2 regions of the Microbacterium sp. zg-B96 genome follow, and region 1 is predicted to be linked to the other one. Evidence: predicted binding sites of a transcription regulator. Region 1 holds the regulator's gene; the other holds the start of a gene.
What was found. The regulator HrcA, encoded in region 1, represses chaperone genes, less so after heat shock. The targets are predictions, from matches to a motif close to TTNGCACTCGNNNNNNNCGAGTGCNAA.
Positions count from the first base shown of each region.

Region 1 (11,074 bases):
GCGTCGATGCGACCGTGGAAGTCGTTGATCCCCAGCAGGGTCAGCGCGACCGGCGCGGCATCCGCGCTGAGTCCGACCTTGATCGGGTCGTGATCGCTGGAGCGGTAGACGTCGTCGGCGTAGAACTCGGTGCCGTGGGAGCGGAAGCGGCTGTACTCCAGTGACAGCGCCTCGCCGGAGTTGATGTTCCAGATGTCGGCGCCGCTGGCGCGCCCCCGTGCCTCGTCGTTCAGCAGCACGTGGTCGAGCGATCCCGATAGTCCGGAGAAGCTGTACGACTGCGTGGTCACGCCGAACGCCTGCTCGGCGCTGACGTAGCCGGCTTCGTAGAGCACGTGCAGCGGGTCTTCCTGGCCGTAGGAGTTGAAGTCGCCGACGAGGGCCACGGCTTCGACGTCGCCCTGGATCTGTGCCACCCAGTCGCGCAGCGCGGTGGCCTGGCGCACGCGGGATTCGTTCGACGCGCCCTGTCCGTCGCCGCTGTCGGCGTCGCCGGGCCACGGGCCTGCGGAACCCTTCGACTTGAAGTGGTTGACGACGAACAGGAACGGCTCGCCGCCGTCGGCGGGTTCGAACACCTGCGCGATGGGTTCGCGGGCGTTGCCGAACGCCTGGTCGTCGCCGCTCTCGTCGCCCAGGGCGCGCGCGGCGCCGACGGGGGAGACGGCGGCGGGCTGGTAGATGATCGCGTTCGTGATGACGTCCTGCCCGGCGGGATCGGGTAGCTCGGTGGACGACGGGACGTACGCCCACGTGTCCTGGCCCGCCGCGTCGTTGAGAGCGGTCACGAGGGTCGCGGTGGCCTCGTCGGCCTGCTCGCCGAGGGCAGCGGAGTTCTCGATCTCCATCAGGCCCACCACGTCGGCGTCGAGTTGCTCGATGGCGGCGACGATCTTCGCCTGCTGGCGTGCCAGATCCTCGGCATCCCACGCCCCGCGCTGGTCGCAGCCTTCGCGCACCGTGACGCCGTCGCCGAACCGGTCGGTGTACGCGACACAGGAGGCGTTCTCGGTGCCGAGGGTCGTGAAGTAGTTGAGCACGTTGAAGGACGCGATCGACAGGTCGCCGCCGACGGACTCGGGGGCGGCGGTGCGGGGGTTGGTGAACACGACGCCGTCAGTGCCGGAGCCGTCGCCGGCCAGCGGCGTGGGGGTGTTGAACTTCCACGTGTTGTTGCGGTAGTCCACGATGACCGGCGCGGTGAGCGTCGCGGTCCCGCCGACGACGACCGGCTCGACCAGCGACACGTAGGCGGGGGTGAGCGCACTGTTGGCGGCGCTGAGGAAGTTCCGGCTGGCCCCGTCGTCGAGTGTCACGGCGCGGGCGGCGTTGTCGGCGGCGATCGCGGCCGCCTCGGCGGAACCGGGGCGAGCGGCATCCGTCGGCTGACGCAGCGGCGTGGCCCCTGCCGCGAGCCCGACCTCGCCGTATTGGCCGGTGTTGTAGGTGTTGGTGACGGTGAACGCGCCCTGCGGGGCCACGAGCATGGATTCCAGCGCTTCGCGCTGAGCGGCGGCACCGGGCCAGCCGACGGTGGCCGGGGTCGGTGCCGCGGCGGGGGCGAGCTTCGTCGCCGCGCCGGGCGCGACGGTGATCTCGGTGAGACCGTCGAATTCGGACACGACGCCGGTGACCTGCACGGTGTCTCCCAGCGCGACCTCACCGGATGCCTCCGGCGCGTACACGAACACGGCGTGGGATGCCACGTGGGTCGCCTGATCCAGCGTGCCACCGGTGCCGGGGGTCTGGATGACGTACCCGTTGTACCCGCCGGAGGGGTAGTGGGCCGTCACGACACCGCTCGTGATGACGGTACGCCCGGCCAGCGGGGAGACGTCGGCCGTTCCCTGGATCTCCGCGATCGCGACGACCTCCGGCTCGGGCTCCGGCTCTGGGTCGGGGTCGGTTCCGCCTCGTCCGACGGGGGTGGGGGTGGCCAGGGCGAAGTCGGCGGCGTTGTCGGCGGTGTGGGAGAACTCCGCGTTCCTGCTGACGCTTTGGGAATTTCCGGTCGCGGGAGCAGCGGCGGTGCCTGCGAAGTGGTTGGCCGCGCCCCAGCCGACGAAGTCGACCACTTCGGGCAGGTCCACCAGCCCGGTGGAGCCGGACAGCGGTGTCTGCGCCGACACCAGGGCGACCTTGCCCTGTGATCCGCTGAGCGCGATGGCGCCTTCCACGTCCGCGGTGAATCCGGGCTGCGTCGCATCCGCCCCGGTCGCCTGCCCGATCAGCAGCTGCGCGCCGGCGGGCAGGGTGACGCCGCTCAGCGCCGTCACCTGCCAGTTGCCGCCCGTGGCGGAGGCGTACTGCACGCTGTAGCCGGACAGGTCCACCGCGGCATCCGACACGTTCGCCAGTTCGATGAAGTCCCGGTTGAACGCGCCGCCGGCGTTGCCGCCACCGCCGTACACCTCCGAGATGACGACGGGGGCGTCGACCGTGACGGCGGCGTGCGCGGCCGCTGGCGCGAAGGTCAACCCGGCAGCGGCGGTCGCGAAGGCCGCGACGACGGCAATGGGGCGGCGCGCAGGGCGGGGGTGGGTGCGGTGCGTCACGGTGATCTCCCGAGCGGTTCGGGCGCGTTGGGGGGATTCGCGCAGACACCGTCCGCCGTACTGAGCATTCGGTGCAATCGTTACCTTCGGCAAGAGGCAATTTGGTTAACTCTTTCTCACCGGGCATTTGCTGGCGTGTCAGCGGCAAGCTCCCCTAAACTCCCCCTCCGCCAAGCAGGTACCGATGCACCGACTCAGGCTCAGCCGGGCGCCGGTAGACTCGAGGGGACATGTCACCCCGTGCCCTGAAGCCTCTCGCTCCCGCCGCTACGCCGCCCGAGCAGCTCCGTAACTTCTGCATCATCGCCCACATCGACCACGGCAAGTCGACGCTGGCCGACCGCATGCTGCAAATCACCGGCGTCGTCTCCGACCGCGACATGCGTGCGCAGTACTTGGACCGCATGGACATCGAGCGCGAGCGTGGCATCACGATCAAGTCGCAGGCTGTCCGCATGCCGTGGGCGGGCGCCGACCAGACCTACGCGCTGAACATGATCGACACGCCCGGGCACGTCGACTTCACCTACGAGGTCAGCCGTTCGCTCGCCGCGTGCGAGGGCGCCGTGCTGCTGGTGGATGCCGCTCAGGGCATCGAGGCGCAGACGCTGGCGAACCTGTACCTCGCCCTCGAGAACGACCTGCACATCATCCCGGTGCTGAACAAGATCGACCTGCCGGCGGCAGACCCCGAGAAGTTCGCGGCGGAACTGGCCGGACTCATCGGCGGCAGCCCCGACGACGTGCTGCGCGTCAGCGGAAAGACCGGTGTCGGCGTGGAAGAACTCCTCGACCGCATCGTGCGTGACATCCCGCCGCCCAAGGGCGACCCGAATGCGCCGACCCGGGCGATGATCTTCGACTCGGTGTACGACTCCTACCGCGGCGTCGTGACCTATGTGCGCATGATCGACGGCAAGCTGGAGCCGCGCGAGCGCATCCAGATGATGTCGACCCGCGCGACCCACGAGCTGCTGGAGATCGGCGTCTCCAACCCCGAACCGGTACCCACCAAGGGACTCGGCGTGGGCGAAGTGGGCTACCTCATCACGGGCGTGAAGGACGTGCGCCTGTCGAAGGTGGGCGACACGATCACCACGGCGCGCAAGCCCGCAACCGAGGCCCTCGCCGGTTACACCGATCCCAAGCCGATGGTGTTCTCGGGTGTCTACCCGATCGACGGCAGCGACTACGGCGACCTGCGTGAGGCGCTGGACAAGCTGAAGCTGTCGGATGCCTCGCTGCAGTACGAACCCGAGACCTCGGTCGCACTGGGCTTCGGCTTCCGCTGCGGGTTCCTGGGGCTGCTGCACCTGGAGATCATCACCGAGCGGCTCTCGCGCGAGTTCGGACTCGACCTCATCACCACCGCCCCGAGCGTCATCTACGACGTCACGACCGACACCGGCGAACAGGTCATCGTGACCAACCCCAGCGAATACCCCAACGGGCGGGTCGCTTCGGTGGCCGAGCCCATGGTGAAGGCCGCGATCCTCACGCCGAAGGACTATGTCGGCACGGTCATGGAGCTGTGCCAGTCGCGTCGCGGCTCGCTGCTGGGGATGGACTACCTCAGCGAGGACCGCGTGGAGCTGCGTTACACCATGCCCCTCGGCGAGATCGTCTTCGACTTCTTCGACCAGCTGAAATCCCGCACGCAGGGCTACGCGAGCCTGGACTACGAGCCCACCGGCACGCAGGAAGCCGACCTGGTCAAGGTCGACATCCTGTTGCAGGGTGAAGCGGTCGACGCATTCAGCTCGATCGTGCACCGCGACAAGGCGTACGCCTACGGCGTCATGATGACCGAGCGGTTGCGCAAACTCATCCCGCGCCAGCAGTTCGAGGTGCCCATCCAGGCCGCCATCGGGGCGCGCATCATCGCCCGCGAGAACATCAGCGCGATCCGCAAGGACGTGCTGGCCAAGTGCTACGGCGGTGACATCACCCGTAAGCGCAAACTGCTCGAGAAGCAGAAGGAGGGCAAGAAGCGCATGAAGATGGTCGGCCGCGTGGAAGTCCCCCAGGAAGCGTTCATCGCCGCCCTCTCCGGCGATATCGAGGGCAAGGAGAAGAGGTAACTGCACGCCGTCAACGCAACCCCAGGAAGTAGGCTGGATCCCATGCGCCGCGGGACTTTCAGGGACGAGACGGTCGACTACGCCGCCGTCGGGGCGACGCAGGCGTCCGATCTGCTGCAGTACCCGCCCGAGCGCAGCATCCCCGCTCACGAGTCATGGCGCATCGGCAGCGGCGAGGCCCGCTTCCACACCGCCGGTGACGCGCTGCTGTCGTGGGGTCCGCTGCGCGGTGCCGGTCTGGAACTGTCCGACGTCCGCCCTGCTTCCGGTCCGACGTACTCCGGTGTCGCCTTCGACGCCGAGGGCACCCCGGTGGCCCCGAGCCGCCACGAGACCGAGCAGCGCTACGACGCCGACGGCACCCCCTATGTGGGTCCCGGTACCACCGTGCGCGTGCAGGGTCGTGTCAAGGGACATCGCGCCGACGCGGAGCTGCGGGTGATCTTCTGTACCGAGGAATCCCGCCGCATCGGTTTCGCCCTGGGCACCGTCGGTGGTTCGGTCGTCAGCGGCGAAGAGTCGTTCATGCTGGACTGGCTCGACAACGACGAGGTCTGGTTCACGGTGCGAGCATTCGACGCGCCGGCGTCCGCGCTGTACCGAGTGCTGCCGGCGCTGATCCGCCGCCGTCGGCGGGAGCTGTTCCGCAGGTATCTGCAGGCGATCTCGCCGCTGTACACCACCTCCTCCTGATGGTCTCCACCCTTCCCGTCGGCGAGCCAGCGCCGCCCGACGGCGCGCTGCCCGCCGACCTGGCGCCGGATCCCACCATCGATTTCGGTGCCTACCTGCACGTGCCGTTCTGTCGGGTGCGCTGCGGCTACTGCGACTTCAACACCTATACCTCCAGCGAACTGCGCGGCGCCCGCCAGGATCAGTACGCCGACACGGTGCTGCGGGAGATCGCCCAGTCACGTCAGGTGCTGGCCGATGCCGGTGCGCTCCGCCCCGCCACCACGGTGTTCTTCGGCGGCGGCACGCCCACGCTGCTGCCGGCGGGGGATCTGGGTCGCATGCTCGCCGGTGTGCGCGACTGCTTCGGACTGGCCCCCGGCGCCGAGGTGACCGTCGAAGCCAACCCCGACACCGTCACCGACGCCGTCGCGGCAGACCTCGCCGCCTCCGGCGTGAACCGACTGTCGATCGGCATGCAGTCCGCCGTGCCGCGCGTGCTGGCGGCGCTGGACCGCACCCACAACCCCGAGAACGTCGCCACCGCCGTCGCATCCGCCCGACGCGCGGGTCTGGACGTCAGCGTGGACCTCATCTACGGCGCACCGGGGGAGACGCTCGACGACTGGCGTCGTTCGCTGGAGACCGCCGTGGCTCTGGAGCCAGACCACATCTCCGCATACGCGCTGATCATCGAAGAGGGCACCAAGCTGCACCGCCAGATCCGCCGTGGCGAGGTGCCCGCCCCCGACGACGATCTGCAAGCCGACATGTACGAGCTGGCCGACGCTACGCTCGCGGCCGCCGGCTTCGACTGGTACGAAGTGTCGAACTGGGCGCGCGGCGAGGCTCACCGCTCGCGGCACAACCTCGCCTACTGGCGCGGCACCGACTGGTGGGGGTACGGACCCGGAGCGCACAGCCACGTCGCTGGCCTGCGCTGGTGGAACGTCAAGCACCCCGCCGCCTACGCACAGCGGGTGACCTCGGGGCAGTCGCCGGCCGCCGGCCGGGAGCGACCGGATGCCGCATCGCGGCGGCTCGAGGACGTGCTGCTGCGCTCGCGCATCCGCGACGGGATCGAGATCGCCGAGCTCGAGGACTCCGGCCGCGCAGCGGTGGCACCCCTCATCGCCGACGGCCTGATCGACGGCCCCCAGGCACTGCGGGGCCGCATCGTGCTCACCCTCCGCGGCAGGCTGCTGGCCGACGCGGTGGTGCGCGCCCTCACCGCGTGACGCTTTCGGCGGTCGGCGCGATAGAATTGGCACTCACGGACGACGAGTGCCAGGGGGGAGCAACATGGTCAGCGAACGCGGATTGCAGGTACTGCGCGCCATCGTGCAGGACTATGTCGACACCCACGAGCCGGTCGGCAGCAAGGCCATCGTCGAGCGGCACGCCTTCGGGGTCTCCGCCGCGACGATCCGCAACGACATGGCGCTGCTGGAGGACGAAGAGCTCATCGTCGCGCCTCACACCTCGTCCGGCCGCGTCCCCACCGATAAGGGCTACCGCGTCTTCGTCGACCATCTGGCGCAGCTGCGCCCGCTGACGGCGGCGCAGCGGGCCGCCATCGAGTCGTTCCTCGACGGTTCCGGCGACCTCGACGACCTCCTGGCGCGCACCGTGCGCGCGCTGACCCGGCTCACCGGTCAGGTCGCCATCGTGCAGTACCCCTCGTTCGCCCGCGCGAACGTCTCCCACGTCGAGCTGGTCGACCTCGGCTCCGGCCGTGTCATCGTCATCGTGGTCACCGACATCGGCCGTGTCTCCCAGCGCATCGCGATGGTCCCGCCGGACCTCGACGACGAGGGCATGTCGCGGGTCCGCACGCGCCTGGCCGCCATGCTCACCGGCAACAGCGTGCAGGGCGGGGCCCAGGCGATCGCCGAACTGCTGGCCAAGCCCGCCCAGCACGGATCGTTCGATGCCGCCATGCGCGCCATCGCCGCTGTCGTCGCCGAGGAGCTGGAGGAGTTCCGCCAGGACCGCCTGGTGCTCGCCGGCAGCGCGACGCTCGCGCGGCGCGAGCAGGATTTCCGGGGGAGCATCTCGCCACTGCTCGAGGCCATCGAGGAGCAGGTGACCCTGCTGAAGCTGATGACCGAGATGGTCCCCGACGAGCAGGGTCTAGCCGCGAGCATCGGGCGCGAGAACGAGCCGTTCGGGCTGGCCGAGGCATCCGTCATCACCGGCGACTACGACGCCACCCGCTCCCGCGCCCGGATCGGCCTGCTCGGCCCCACCCGCATGGACTACCCCACGAACTTGGCGGCCGTCCGCGCCGTCGCCCACTATCTCAGTCGGCTGCTCGAAGAAGACGAGAACTCCCGCTGACCAATCCCACGCCGCGCTCGCGCGGCACGAAAGGCGAATGTGGCTGACCACTACGACGTACTCGGCGTGTCTCGCGATGCGACTCCTGATGAGATCAAGAAGGCGTACCGACGTCTCGCGCGCGAACTGCACCCCGACGTCAACCCCGGCGAGGACGCGTCCGAGCGGTTCAAGCTCGTGACGCACGCGTACGACGTGCTCAGCGACCCCGACCAGCGCGCCCGCTACGACATGGGCGGCGACGGCAGCGGGTTCGCCGGTGCCGGCGGCTTCAGCAACTTCGGCGACATCTTCGAGACCTTCTTCGGCGCCGGTGGTGGCGGCGGTGGCCGCGGCGGACGTCCGCGCTCCCGGCGCGAACGCGGTCAGGACGCGTTGGTGCGGGTCACGCTGCAGCTGGGCGACGTCGTCTTCGGCGTGCACCGCGACATCGACGTGGACACGGCCGTGCTCTGCGATACCTGTGAGGGTTCGTGCTGTCAGCCCGGCACGCAGCCGGCCACCTGCGACATCTGCCACGGCACCGGGCACGTGCAGCGCACGGTCCGCAGCCTCCTCGGCAACGTCGTCACCTCGCAGCCGTGCAACGTCTGCCAGGGCTACGGCACCACGATCCCGTTCCCCTGCACCACCTGCCAGGGCCAGGGGCGCGTCCGCGCCCGCCGCACGGTGTCGCTGGACATCCCCGCCGGCGTAGAGACGGGACTGCGCCTGCAGCTGCCCGGCTCGGGCGAGGTCGGACCGGCCGGCGGCCCCAACGGCGACCTGTACATCGAGGTCACCGTGGCGGCCCACGAGGTGTTCAGCCGCGACGGCGACGATCTGCTGGCGACGCTGGAAGTATCGATGCCGGATGCCATCCTCGGCACCACGACAACCATCGAATCCCTCGACGGTCCGGTCGACCTGGAGGTGCGCCCCGGCGTGCAATCAGGGGATGTGCTGACAATCAAGGGCCGCGGCATCACGCCGCTGCGCGGCTCGCAGCGCGGTGACCTGCGCGTGGGCGTGCAGGTGGTGACCCCCACCCGGCTCGACAGCAAGCAGCGCGCGCTGATCGAGGACTTCGCCAAGAAGACGAAGGCGCCCGCGCCCCGGCTGGCCGAGTTCCACCAGGGGCTGTTCACCAAGCTGCGCGACCGCTTCCGCGGCTGACCTATGGCCCTTCACTTCGTCGACGATGCCGCCGAAACCGCCCGCACCGGCGATCGGGTGACCCTCACCGGTGCGGAGGCCCACCACGCCGCCGCCGTCCGGCGCGTGCGCGTGGGCGAGGCCGTGACCCTCGGCGACGGCCGCGGCACGTGGCTGACCGGCGTGTGCGCGTCAGTCGCGCCCCGTGAAGTGGTCGTCGAGGTGACCGGCCGCCAGGACGTCCCCGCGCCGCAGCGGCGGGTCGTGCTGGTGCAGGCTCTGGCCAAGGGCGACCGCGACGAACTGGCCGTGCAGGCGGCGACCGAGCTCGGCGTCGACGAAGTGGTGCCGTGGCAGGCCGCGCGCAGTGTTTCCCGCTGGGATGCCGCCAAGGCCGAGAAGGGCCGCGCCCGCTGGGCGACCATCGCCCGCGAAGCCGGCAAGCAGGCCCACCGCGCGTGGCTTCCCACCGTGAGCGCTGCCGTGTCCACGCGTGAACTCGCGCAGCGCGCCGCCACCGCGCGGATGCTGGTGCTCGAGCCGACGGCATCCGTCGCACTGAGCGCACTGGACCTGGGCGACGATACGCGGGACGTGCTGCTGGTGGTGGGCCCCGAGGGCGGCATCGCCCCCGACGAACTGCAGGCGCTGGATGCCGCGGGCGCGGTGCTCGTGCGCCTGGGCGACACCGTGCTGCGCACCTCGACCGCCGGCCCCGCCGCGCTGGCGCTGGTCAACGCGACGCTCGGGCGCTGGTGAGTGCTGTCCGCACCCACCCGAAGCCCGGGCATGAAGGCTCGGTAGACTGAAGGCATGACCGAAGCGAGCGTGTTCACGCGCATCTTCAACGGCGAGATCCCCTCGGAGATCATCGCCGAGACCGAGAACGCCTTCGCGATCCGCGACATCGCGCCGCAGGCCCCGGTACATCTGCTCGTCATCCCCAAGACGCAGGAGTACCGCAACGTCGCCGAACTCGCCGCGGGCGACCCGAGCCTGCTCGCCGAACTGGTGGGTCTGGCCTCGAGCCTGGCCGCCGAACACGGCGACGGGGACTTCCGGTTGGTGTTCAACACCGGCCCCGATGCCGGGCAGACCGTCTTCCACGTGCACGCCCACGTGCTCGCCGGAGGACTGAAGGAGTCGCATGTCGGTGGCTGACACACCCGACGCCCCGGAGGGCGTCACTGTCGACCGCATCTGGGCGGACGGCGTCGCGATGGTGCAGCTGCTCGGTCCGCAGGACCGGCTGCTGCGCGTGGTCGAACGCGAACACCCCGACGTCGACGTGCACGTACGAGGCAACGAGATCACCCTCTCCGGCGAGGAGGCGGCCGTCGCGGCCGCTCGCGGGCTCGTGGACGAGCTGATCGCGATGACCCGCACCGGCCAGGGCCTGGACCCGCGGGACGTCACCAGCTCCAGCCGCATGCTCTCCGACGGGCTGCGCCCCTCGGAGGTGATGGGCGAGGCGATCCTGACCTCGCGCGGCAAGATCATCCGGCCGAAGACGGCGGGACAGAAGGCGTACGTCGACGCGATGGACGAGAACACGATCGTGTTCGGCATCGGCCCGGCCGGTACCGGCAAGACGTACCTCGCGATGGCCAAAGCAGTACAGGCGCTGCAGCGCAAGGAAGTCAACCGCATCATCCTCACGCGGCCCGCCGTGGAGGCGGGGGAGCGGCTGGGGTTCCTCCCCGGATCGCTCACCGACAAGATCGACCCGTACCTGCGGCCGCTCTACGACGCGCTGAACGAGATGCTCGACCCCGAACTCGTACCCAAGCTCATGGCCAGCGGCACCATCGAGGTCGCCCCGCTGGCGTACATGCGCGGCCGCACCCTGAATGACTCGTTCGTCGTGCTCGACGAGGCGCAGAACACCACGCCCGAGCAGATGAAGATGTTCCTCACCCGGCTCGGGTTCGGCACGCGGATGGTCGTCACCGGCGACATCACCCAGGTCGACCTGCCGCAGGGCGCGTCGGGGCTGCGGCTGGTCACGCGCGTGCTGAAGGACATCGACGACATCCACTTCGCCCGGCTCACCAGCGACGACGTCGTGCGGCACACCCTCGTGGGCCGCATCGTCGACGCGTACACCGTGTACGACGAGGAGCGCCTGGCGCACCGTCGTGAGCGCGACGAGGCATCCGAATTCTCCAACCGCGTCGATCGCAGGGGCGGGCATCGCCCGGCCGGCCCGCGTGACCACCTGCCCAAGCGAGGACACTCATGACCATCGAGATCAGCAACGAATCAGGAGTGCCCGTCGACGAGACGGTGCTG
Region 1 covers NZ_CP126738.1:1,598,843-1,609,916, reverse strand. The annotation lists gene QNO11_RS07415 (ExeM/NucH family extracellular endonuclease) at 1-2,555, opposite strand, end outside; gene lepA (translation elongation factor 4) at 2,786-4,636, shown strand; gene QNO11_RS07405 (DUF1990 domain-containing protein) at 4,679-5,329, shown strand; gene hemW (radical SAM family heme chaperone HemW) at 5,329-6,546, shown strand; gene hrcA (heat-inducible transcriptional repressor HrcA) at 6,611-7,648, shown strand; gene dnaJ (molecular chaperone DnaJ) at 7,688-8,803, shown strand; gene QNO11_RS07385 (16S rRNA (uracil(1498)-N(3))-methyltransferase) at 8,807-9,541, shown strand; gene QNO11_RS07380 (HIT domain-containing protein) at 9,596-9,943, shown strand; gene QNO11_RS07375 (PhoH family protein) at 9,930-11,024, shown strand; gene ybeY (rRNA maturation RNase YbeY) at 11,021-11,074, shown strand, end outside.

Region 2 (11,074 bases), 1.0 Mb from region 1:
ATCATCATCGCAGCCGGCGGCATCATCACGGCGATGGGTTCCAACGTGAACCCGAACGTGTATGTGACATCGCAGACGTTCTACATCTGGACGGCGCTGCTGCTCGGTGGCGCGGCCACGGTGTTCGGCCCCGTCCTGGGCGCCGTGCTGTTCTGGATGGTCCGAGCCTTCCTGTCGAACCTCCTGCCCGCACTCGTGGAGATCGGCTGGCTGCCGTTCCTGTCGGGCGAGCAGTCGCAGATGCTGGTCTTCGTCCTGGTGGGCGTCGTGCTGATGCTCCTGGTGATCTTCCGACCGCAGGGGCTCCTCGGAAACAAGAAGGAGTTGACCTTTGTCCGGTGACACGCAGCACGACGATGCACTGCCCGGTGAGGTGACACCACTGGTGCAGCGCCCCAAGACCACGGGTCTGCACGTGGGCGAGATGAAGCCGGGAGTGGCGAAGAAGGACCCGATCCTCATCGCCGACAACGTCCGGCGCGTGTTCGGCGGGCTCACAGCAGTGGATGTCGAGCACGTGGAGATCCCCCGCAACGCGATCACGGCGCTGATCGGCCCGAACGGTGCCGGCAAGACCACGCTGTTCAACCTGCTCACCGGCTTCGACAAGCCCAACGAGGGAACCTGGTCGTTCGACGGCACCGCGCTTGCCGGCATCCCCGCGTTCAAAGCGGCGCGGATGGGTCAGGTGCGCACATTCCAGCTGACCAAGGCCCTGGCCCTGCTCACGGTGCTCGAGAACATGAAACTGGGCGCCCCGCAGCAGACCGGCGAGCGACTGTGGGCGGGGCTCCTCCCCTTCATCTGGCGCAAGCAGGAGTCGCGCATCGAGGAGAAGGCGCGCGGGCTGCTCAAGCAGTTCAAGCTCGACACGAAAGAGGACGACTACGCCGCCGGGCTGTCCGGTGGTCAGCGCAAACTGCTCGAGATGGCGCGTGCCCTCATGAGCGACCCATCGCTGGTCATGCTCGACGAGCCGATGGCCGGGGTCAATCCGGCCCTCACCGAGTCGCTCCTCGAGCACATCCTCGATCTCAAGGACCTCGGGATGACCGTGCTGTTCGTGGAGCACGACATGCACATGGTGCGTCACATCGCCGATTGGGTGATCGTGATGGCCGAGGGCAAGATCGTCGCCGAGGGCCCGCCCGATGTGGTCATGCGGGAGCCTGCGGTGATCGACGCCTACCTCGGTGCGCACCAGGATGTGGACCTGGGCGTCGTGACGGGGCGCCACGAAGGCACGCTCACGACCGAGGCCCTCGCGCTCGTGGAGACCGCGCACGAGCTGAGCGAGGTCATCGAGGCCGAGCTCGAGCATCCGACCGATCGAGAAGAGGACGCCAAGTGAGCGTGAACGTCGTCGAGCTCGACAACGTCGTCGCCGGCTACCTGCCCGGAGTGAACATCCTCAACGGCGCGAACCTGACCGCCGCCAAGGGCGAGCTGATCGGCATCATCGGGCCCAACGGTGCCGGCAAGTCGACCATGCTCAAGGCCATCTTCGGCCAGGTGAAGGTGCGCGAGGGCGCGGTGCTGCTCAACGGCGAGGACATCACCGGTCTGCGCGCCAACAAGCTCGTCGCCAAGGGCGTGGGCTTCGTGCCGCAGACCAGCAACGTCTTTCCCAGCCTCACGATCGCCGAGAACCTGCAGATGGGCGCCTACCAGCGTCCGAAGGCGTTCGACGAGCGGGTCGGATTCGTCACCTCGATCTTCCCCGACCTCGCCAAGCGCCTCAATCAACGCGCCGGATCGCTCTCCGGCGGCGAGCGGCAGATGGTCGCGATGGGCCGTGCGCTCATGATGGACCCCCACGTGCTGCTGCTGGACGAGCCGTCGGCGGGGCTGTCCCCCGCCCGGCAGGACGAGGCGTTCATCCGGGTGTCGGAGATCAACAAGGCGGGCGTGACGACGATCATGGTCGAGCAGAACGCGCGCCGCTGCCTGCAGATCTGCGACCGCGGCTACGTGCTCGACCAGGGCCGCGACGCGTACACCGGCACCGGACGCGAACTGCTGAACGACCCGAAGGTCATCGGCCTGTACCTGGGCACCCTCGGCGCCTGACGCGCGCCACACCCGCGAACACACAGCAGCGGCCCCGGTCCGAAGACCGGGGCCGCTGCTGTTCCTCAGGCTGATCAGCCGATGTTGAGGAAGCTGTAGTTGTTCTCGTCGTCGAACTGGAAGACGCCGATGGTCGCCTCGGTCGGGTCGCCCACCTCGTTGAAGGTGACCGGGCCGGAGACGCCGTCGTAATCGGCGACCTCACCCGCGACGATGATGTCGGCGCACTCGGCGAACGTCGTGCACTTCGTGCCCTCACCCGTGCCACCCGACACCTGCTGCAGGTGGGCTGCCACATCCGGGCCCGCCGTCGAGCCGGCCTCCAGCGCACCCAGTGCCAGCAGCACGACTGCGTCGTAGGACTCGGGCGCGTAGGTGAAGTCCTTCAGCGGGGCATTGCCCTGCTCGACCCAGAACGCCTCGAGGGCGGTGCGGAACTCGTCCGTCGCGGCCGGGTCGACCGCCGGGTAGGTGCCCTTGGCGCCTGCCAGCGTGCCCGCCTCGAACTCATCACCGAAGTTCGACAGGTTGCCGTCGACGAAGTAGAGCTTGTCGGCCGGGAAGTCCGCGACCAACTCGGGGATCATCGTGGTGACCTCTTCGAACGTGATGAGCGCGATCGCGTCGGCGCCGGCTGCCAGCACGTCCTCGACCTGCGTCGAGAAGGTGGTGTCACCGGTGTTGTACAGCGAGGTCGCGACGACCTCACCGCCGGCAGCCTCGAACGACTCCTTCGTGAAGCACGCCAGGCCGGTGCCGTACGAGTCGTTGAGCACGATCATGCCCAGCGTCTCGTTGCCGTCGGCAGCGATCAGGTTGCCCAGGACCTCGCCCTGCAGGACGTCGGAGGGAGCGGTGCGCCAGTACAGGCCGTTGTCCTCGTAGCCGGTGAAGGCAGCCGAGGTGTTCGCGGGCGAGAACTGGATCGCGTCGGCGGCGATGACGGAGTCGATGAACTGCAGCGACGTGCCAGAGGATGCCGCGCCGACGATGGCCGTGGCGCCCTCACCCAGCAGACGCGGGATCTCCGTCTCGTATGCCTTGTTGTCGGTGTCGCCCGAGTCGCCCTGCACGAGGTTGATCTGCACACCCTTGTTGGCGGCGTTGATCTCTGCGGCGGCGTACTCGGTGGCCGAGATCTCCGGCGGGCCGAGGAACGCCAGGTTCCCGGTGACGGGAAGGGCCGTGCCGATCGTGTACGTCAGGTCGGTGCCGGGCCCGGTCGAAGACGAGGAGTACTCCGGCGTGTACGCCGCTGGAGCCGCTGCATCGCAGTCGATCGGAAACTCGAAACCTGCGGCTTCGCCGCCTGCTGTCTCTTCAGGCTCGCCCCCGCCGCTGGTACAGCCGGCAAGGATGATCACGCTGACTCCGGCCACGGCGACTGCGCCGAGGACCTTGGCGCCGCGCGAACGTGTGAAGACGCTCATAGTGCTCCCTAGTTGATTCATGAAGGCGCGGCTTCGTCGGGTGCCGCTCCGGTGCGTCCAACCTAATCGTGGGTCCGCGTCGTCAGTGTTGCGATGTGTTAACGGTCTGAAACAGAAGGGTCTCGGATCGATAACGACCAGCGGATGCCGCTGCGCTCAGGTGATCGCACTGAGGTCGTCGACGCCGCGAACGCGGCGGGCGTGACGGAGCGAATCAACCGTCAGCAGGATCAGCGCCACCCACACCAGCGCGAACCCGACCCAGCGCTCCGGCGGCATGTCCTCGCCCAGCCACACCCCGATCGCGAACTGCAGCACCGGCGCGACGAACTGCAGCAGCCCCATCACGGTCAGCTGCGCGCGGCGCGCGCCGGCGGCGAAGAACAGCAGCGGCGTGGCGGTGATCACGCCGGCCAGGCACAGCAGCACCGCGTGCCCCGGCCCCGCCGAGCCCATCGTGATCCCGGTCGTAGCCGCAACGACCGCCAGCTGCACGATCGCGACCGGCATCAGCCAGAACGACTCCAGCGTCAGTCCGCTGATGGCATCCACCGCAGGGCCGAGCTGCTTCTTCACCAGGCCGTAGACACCGAACGAGGCGGCCAGCGTGAGCGCGATCCAGGGGAACGTGCCGTAGCCCACGACGATGACGAGGACTGCGGCCACCGCGATGCCGATGGCCACCCACTGCGTGACGCGCAGCCGCTCGCGCAGCACCAGCACGCCCAGCAGCACCGTGACGATCGGGTTGATGAAGTAGCCGAGGCTCGATTCCAGCACGTGGCCGGTGAGCGTGGCGATGAGGAAGACCTGCCAGTTGACGTAGATGAGGGCGCCGGCCACCGCGGTCCACAGCAGCAGCCGCGGGCGGCGGATGATCGCCAGGATCTTCGGCCAGGAGCGCGTCACGCTCAGCAGCAGCAGGCAGAACACCAGCGACAGCAGCACCCGCCACGAGACGACCTCCCACGGCCCGGTGGGGGCCAGCAGCAGGAAGTACAGAGGCATGAAGCCCCACAGGAAATACGCGATGAACGCGTAGACGCCGCCGAGCATCCGTTCGCGAGCGGGGTCAGCAGCAGCAGCCGTCATCACCGATCCAGCCTAGGGGCCCCCAACGACGACGAAGGACCCGGATGCAGTGCATCCGGGTCCTTCACAAAGCGTCGCTGCTCAGCGGACGACGACCGCCAGCACGTCGCGCGCCGAGAGCACCAGCAGCTCGTCGCCACCGAACTTGACCTCGGTCCCGCCGTACTTGCTGTAGATCACGCGGTCGCCCACGGCGATATCCAGCGGGATGCGGTTGCCGTTGTCGTCGATGCGACCGGGGCCCACTGCGACGACCTCGCCCTCCTGGGGCTTCTCCTTCGCAGTGTCGGGAATGACCAGCCCGCTGGCGGTGGTCTGCTCGGCCTCGACCTGCTTGATGACGATGCGGTCCTCGAGCGGCTTGATGGAAACCGACACGGTCTACCTCTTTCTTGAAACTGAAGACTCGTTAGCACACACCCAGTGAGAGTGCTAACGCCAGTGTACGGGGACGCTGGCACTCCCGCAACGCGAGTGCCAGCCCATGACGCCGCATGACGGTCGCGTGCTCGGGGGTGCATGCGCACCCCTGGTGCGCCCTCCTGACAGGTGATATACATAGCGCGACCGCAAGGCCGTTGTCCGAATTCCGGGGGGAAGGGACACGTAGTGGGGTACGTCATCGCCGTCGATGTCGGAACCAGTAGGACAGCTGCAGCCGTTGCACGTGTGGGATCGAATGGGGAGATCTCGACGACTCCGTTCGCTCTCGGACGTCACGCCGACAGCGTCCCGAGTTCCGCCTTCGCACTCTCGGGCGAGCTCCTGTGGGGGGATGCCGCCGAGCGCCGGGGCCTCACCGCGCCGGACCGTCTGATCCGGGAGTTCAAGCGTCGGGTGGGCGATGATGTGCCGATCGTCGCGGGAGACCAGAGCTTCACCGCCGAGCAGCTGTTCGCCCGGATGGTGGCGTGGGTGGTGGACACGATCCGCGAGCGCGAGGGCCACTCCCCCGATGCCGTCGCGGTCACGGTGCCGGTCACCTGGGGCGGCTACCGCACCGACCTGATTGCCGGGGCGCTGGCGCGAGCCGGACTCGGGGAAGTCGCCATCGTCAGCGAGCCAGAGGCCGCGGCCCGCCGCTACGAGATGATCAACCCGCTGGAACCGGGGCATGCCCTCGCCGTCTACGACCTCGGCGGCGGCACGTTCGATGCCGTCATCCTCCGTAAGGACGCCGACGACACCCTGGTGCCGGCCGGGGAGCCCACCGGCATCCGCGATCTCGGCGGTGCCGACTTCGATGACGCGGTGCTGCGTCACACGCTCGGTGTGGCGGGCTTTTCCGCCGCAGCCCTCGCCGTCGATCGCGGCGCGCGGATGGGCGTGGCGGTGCTGCGACGCGAATGCGTGGATGCCAAGGAGGCACTGTCCTTCGACAGCGATGCGTCTATCCCGGTGCTGCTGGGAGAGCGCGAGACCACGGTGCGCCTCACCCGCGACGAGTTCGAGGCGATGATCGAAGAGGCGATCGACCGCACCGCGGAGACGCTGGCCGACGCGCTCGAATCGGCCGCTGTTCCCGCCGATCGCGTCGATGCGATCCTGCTCACCGGCGGATCCTCCCGCATCCCGCGCATCGCGCAGCGGCTGTCCGCGCGATTCGACCTGCCCATCGCCACGGATGCCGACCCGAAGGCGATCATCGCCCTGGGCGCGGCCGGCGCTCTCGCCGCACAGCGTCTGGCGGCGGCACCGCGCGCCGTGGCCGAGTTCGACGATGCGCCCGCGCTGCCGGACGGGGCCGCCGGCGACGCCGCGGATGCCACCGCTGCCGCAGCACCGCCACGATCCTGGTTCCGTCGCATCGGTGCCGGAGCACTCTCGGGCACCGGCGTGGTCGCGCTCGCGGCGACGATGATCACCCTGAGCGCATCAGCGCTGGGCGGAGCGCCGGTCGACACCGCACTGGGCGACGACGACGCTCAGCGCGCCTCGGCGATGCTGCCGTGGGCGTGGGACGGCGCGCAGCCGCAGGCCCTGCCGACCTCCGATCCGGAGGCCGCCCCGCTGGTGACGGCTCCGGCGCCGCCCGCGACCGAAGACGCCCCTGGTCCGTCCGAGCGGCGCGCCCCCGGCAGGGCGACACCACGCGAACCTGCCACCGCGAACCCGGCTGCGCCGCGCAGCGCGGCGCGCCCCGGCTCGGCCGACGCGTCCGCCGAGCCGGGCAGGCCCACCCCCGCGCCGAACCCGGCGGCGCCTGTCGTCGCCCCCGACCCCTCTCCCGAGCCGGAACCGACGACGGAGCCGGATCCCGAACCTGAGCCCGAGCCCGACCCCGAGCCCGAGCCTGACCCCGAGCCCGAACCGGAGCCCACGACCGATCCGGAACCGGAACCGGAGCCCACCGACCCCGCCCCCGAGACGTCGGACCCCACACCCGAATCACCGACCCCCGCGGACCCCGGCCCGCTGTCCGAGCCGAGTCCGCCCGAGTACACCGTCTGATCGGGTGCCCGCCCCCGGTGCGCGCCCGTCCAGGAGAACCATGTCATTGGCTTCTATTTCGTCCCCGCCGCTCTCGGTGATCCGTGCCGAGCCGGCCACGGAAAGACCGGCCCTGTGGTCCCGCCTCGCGCACAGTCACATCGCGGCGCTGACGACGGACGACGCCCCGGCCCGGGCCGTCGTCACTGGCGCCGCCGGCTCCGGAAAGTCCAGCGTGCTACGCCACGTGCGCCGCGCCCTGCAGGCGCGGGGGCGCGCCATCACCCGCGTCACCGATGCGGCTGATCTCAGCGCGGCGCAGCCGGACGACGTGCTCCTCGTCGACGACGCGCACCGCCTCGATGCCGAGGCACTCGAGGCAGTGCTGCACCGCCTGGACGATCCCGCCTGCGAGGTGGTCGTCGCCTGCCGGCCGTGGCCGCGCAGCGCTCCCCTGCAGCTCCTGGTGCGCCGGCTGCAGCAGGAGCGGCCGACGATCGTGCTGGACCGGCTCTCCGCGCACGATGTCGCCGCGTGGCTCGCCGCCCACCAGCGCGCCCTTCCGCCCGGGCGCGTGGAGGCCCTGCTGACGCTGTGCGGCGGCGTGCCGTGGCTCGTTGTCGAGGCCCTGCATCTTGACGACGAAGTCGCCCTCGCCGACGAGCAGGAGAGCCTGCGCGCGGTCTCCGACGCCCTGTCGGCGATCATCGCCCACCGGCTGCGCACGATCGATCCCGAGGTGCGCGATGGGGTCGAGCTGATCTGCTTGCTGGAAGGTGCGCCCACCGGGTGGCCGGAGGATCCGGCCGACACCGTCGTGGCCGCCGCGCACGCGGAGGGGCTGCTGCTGATGGACGGGACGCCGGCACCGGTTGTGCGCGAAGCGGTGCAGGCCACGGTCTCACCGGACCGGCTGCTGCATCTGCTCTCGCTCGCCCCTGAGCACACCGTCGCCGACACGGTCGCCGCACGCGTGCGGGAGCCTCGGCTGGCCGATCGGCTGCTGCGACGGGCCGACTCCCTCATCGACGAGCAGCCCGAGCGCGCGCTGGCGCTGTTCGCGCTGGCCGCCGACGCCGGGGCGGATGCCGCGACAGCCGCGCTCGGGCGGGCACGCGCCGCGTGGGCGCTGGGCAGCCTGGACGCCGTCGGCGTCGAACTGGATCGCGCGGCGCAGGCCGGCACCCCGGCCCCCGCCGAGGCGACCGACCTCGCCGCAGCCCTGTGGTCGGCACGCGGGCTCACCGAGCGCAGCCACGCCATCCACCGCGCACACCCGCCCACCGCGCCGCGCACCGCCGCGGCATCGGTCGCGGTGGCCTTCGCCGTCGGCGACGGTGAAGCCGCACGCGAAAGCGCGATGCCGACGCCGCAGCGGGTCCCCTCCACGCTCGACGTGGCATCCGAGCTGCTCGTGGCGGGCCTGCAGTCCACCCTCGACGGCGACGGCTCCGCGGGGCTGGGCGATCTCGTCCGCGCCGCCGAGATGCACACCGCGTCGGGGTCGGCCGAAGCCGTACCCGAGTTGCCGGCGGTGATCGCGGCCACCGCGGCGCTCCAGCTCGGCGAACCGGATGTGGCTGCCACGGTGCTCGCCGACGCCGTCCGCGGCGGACACGGCGGGGCGTGGGCCCACGACAGGCTGCAGTTGTGGAGCGCATGGGTGGCGATGCAGCGGGAGCGCCCGCACGAGGCGGAGGCCGCCCGCGCGCGGGTGCGGGCAGCGGTGCGGGAGTTGTCCACCCGCGACCGGATCGTGTCGGATGCCGTGGCGGTGGGGGTGGCCCGGCGGTTCGGCGACGCCGCGGCACTGGCCACCGCATGGCGCGGCGCGCGCGAGTCGCTGCTGCGCGTCCGGTTCGATCTGTTCATCCTGCTGCCGCTGACCGAGCTCACCGTCACCGCCGCACGACTGGGTGAGGGCGACCGCATCGCGGATCATTTCGACCGCGCGGTGGCGCTGACCGACCATCTCGGATCCCCCGCCCTGTGGAGCACCGCCCTGTACTGGGCTGGCGTGCAGCGCGGCATCCTCTCCAACGATCCCGAGTCGCTCAAACCCCATGCCCGCAGGCTGCTGTCGGCGGCCGCGCGCAGCCGCACGGCCGCGACCATGGCACAGGCCGGGCGGGTGTGGACGGATGTGCTGGCCGGTCGCGTCGATCCGGACGCGGTCGAGTCTGCCGCCTCACAGCTCGCCTCGATCGGTCTCGCCTGGGACGGGGCACGCCTGGCCGGCCACGGCGCGGGGCGCACCGATGACCGCCGGGTGGCGGCCCGGCTGCTGGCCTGCGCGCGGCAGCTGCACCCCCGCGAAGACACCGCCGCCGAGCCGACGACCGACGAGGGCGCTGCCGCGACCGGGCCGGCGCTGAGCGCGCGCGAGCAGGATGTCGCCCAGCTCGTGCTGCAGGGCAAGACCTACGCCGAGATCGGCGCGGCGATCTTCATCTCGCCCCGCACCGCCGAGCACCACATCGCCCGCATCCGCCAACGGCTGGGCGCCACGTCGCGCTCGGACCTGCTCGACAAGCTGCGCGGCGGGCTGGCAGCCCCCGGCGACAGCCCATCCCCCCTGCCCCCGGGGGCGGTCCCCTAGTGGGCGCGGTGGAATGGGGGGCGCAGCCCCGACGCGGCGCCCGACCTGAAGACCTAGCGTTGAAATCGGATCCATCTCGGTTGCAGAGGAGCACACCATGAGCATCACCGTCGCCACCGTCGCCGACGCGTTGATCGAATTCATCCTGAGCCTGTTGCGCGACCCGGAAGCCGTCGAGGAGTTCGAAGCCGACCCGGCTGCGGCGCTGGGCAGTCGCGGGCTGTCGCAGGTGCGGGCGGAAGATGTCTGCGCCGTGGCCCCCGTCATCGCCGAACGCCCGGCGGTCGTCGTCGCCGCCGACCCCAACCCGGACCCGCCGAGCCCGTCGGTGAACCCGGTGGTGCGCGAGATCCAGAACATCGTCAACAACCTCACCATCGACGACCGCGACACCATCGTGGACCAATCGGTCAACCAGAACATCTGGGCCGCGGGGGATGTGACCCAGACCTTCGACAACGAGGCCGTCGTGGGTTCGGGAGACGGATCGATCGCCGCGGGCGACGATGTGGACATCGACCAGACCGAGGACAACTCGACCAACGTCAACGCCGGCGAGAACGTCAACATGGGCAACGACACCACGACGACGGTGACCGCGGGGTCGAACAACCAGCAGACCGACACGTCGACGACCACCGACAGCTCGACCGCCACGACCACGACAGGCTCCGGCAACGATTCGTCGACCACCACGACGGCGGAAAGCTCGTACAACGACTCCGCCACGACCTACCAGGAGACCGCGGTCGACACCGAGTCCACGACCGTATACGAATCGACCGACACCGTCATCGACGAGACCGGGAGCGACGATTTCTGACGTCGAACGCGCTCGTCCGCAGGCGCCGGTGGCGCCAGAAGCTCGTCGCCCCAGGGTCGAAGGTGCGCCGCAGGCCCCCGCCCGGCCGAGCCTGGCGGGCAAGCAGGCCGCCCCCGTCATCGTCAAGCTCCCCCCGCCGGTGAGCATCCGCGCGGCCCAGCTGGGCTGGGTGCTGAGCATGCTGACCGGGGCGGTGGCGGTGGTGTACCTGTTCATCATCCGCGAGACGCAACTGCCGGCGATGGTCGAGGCTGTCAAGGCGGTGGATGCCACCCGGGCAGAGGAGACCTACACGACGGCAGCCGACATCATCTACTGGACCGCGTTCGGCATCCTCGCCGTCGTGCTGCTGGTGCAGGTGACGTCGCTGGTCTCGTTCAACAACCGCCGCCCCAAGGCGCGCTGGTGGCAGTTCGGGTCGGTGGTGCTGCTGGGGATCGCGCTGATCGGCATCCGCGAACTCGTCGCCGTGGGCGAACGCGGGCTGCCGCTGACCCGCATCCTGGCTCTGCAGGTGGCGCTGGCCCTGCTCGCGCTGGGGTTCAGCGTGCTGCCGCCGGCGCTGAAGTGGTCAGCGCGACGGCATGATGTCCGAACCGCTGCCCCCGGGGTGAGCGGCGCCGACCTCTG
Region 2 covers NZ_CP126738.1:600,768-611,841, reverse strand. The annotation lists gene QNO11_RS02735 (branched-chain amino acid ABC transporter permease) at 1-342, shown strand, start outside; gene QNO11_RS02730 (ABC transporter ATP-binding protein) at 425-1,351, shown strand; gene QNO11_RS02725 (ABC transporter ATP-binding protein) at 1,348-2,070, shown strand; gene QNO11_RS02720 (ABC transporter substrate-binding protein) at 2,145-3,500, opposite strand; gene rarD (EamA family transporter RarD) at 3,657-4,592, opposite strand; gene groES (co-chaperone GroES) at 4,674-4,970, opposite strand; gene QNO11_RS02705 (Hsp70 family protein) at 5,262-7,043, shown strand; gene QNO11_RS02700 (LuxR C-terminal-related transcriptional regulator) at 7,084-9,621, shown strand; gene QNO11_RS02695 (IniB N-terminal domain-containing protein) at 9,719-10,444, shown strand; gene QNO11_RS02690 (hypothetical protein) at 10,473-11,074, shown strand, end outside; gene QNO11_RS02685 (dynamin family protein) at 11,016-11,074, opposite strand, start outside.
Region 2: groES (co-chaperone GroES) is a predicted target of HrcA. The motif match lies at 5,002-5,028, and genes of this name have one in related genera.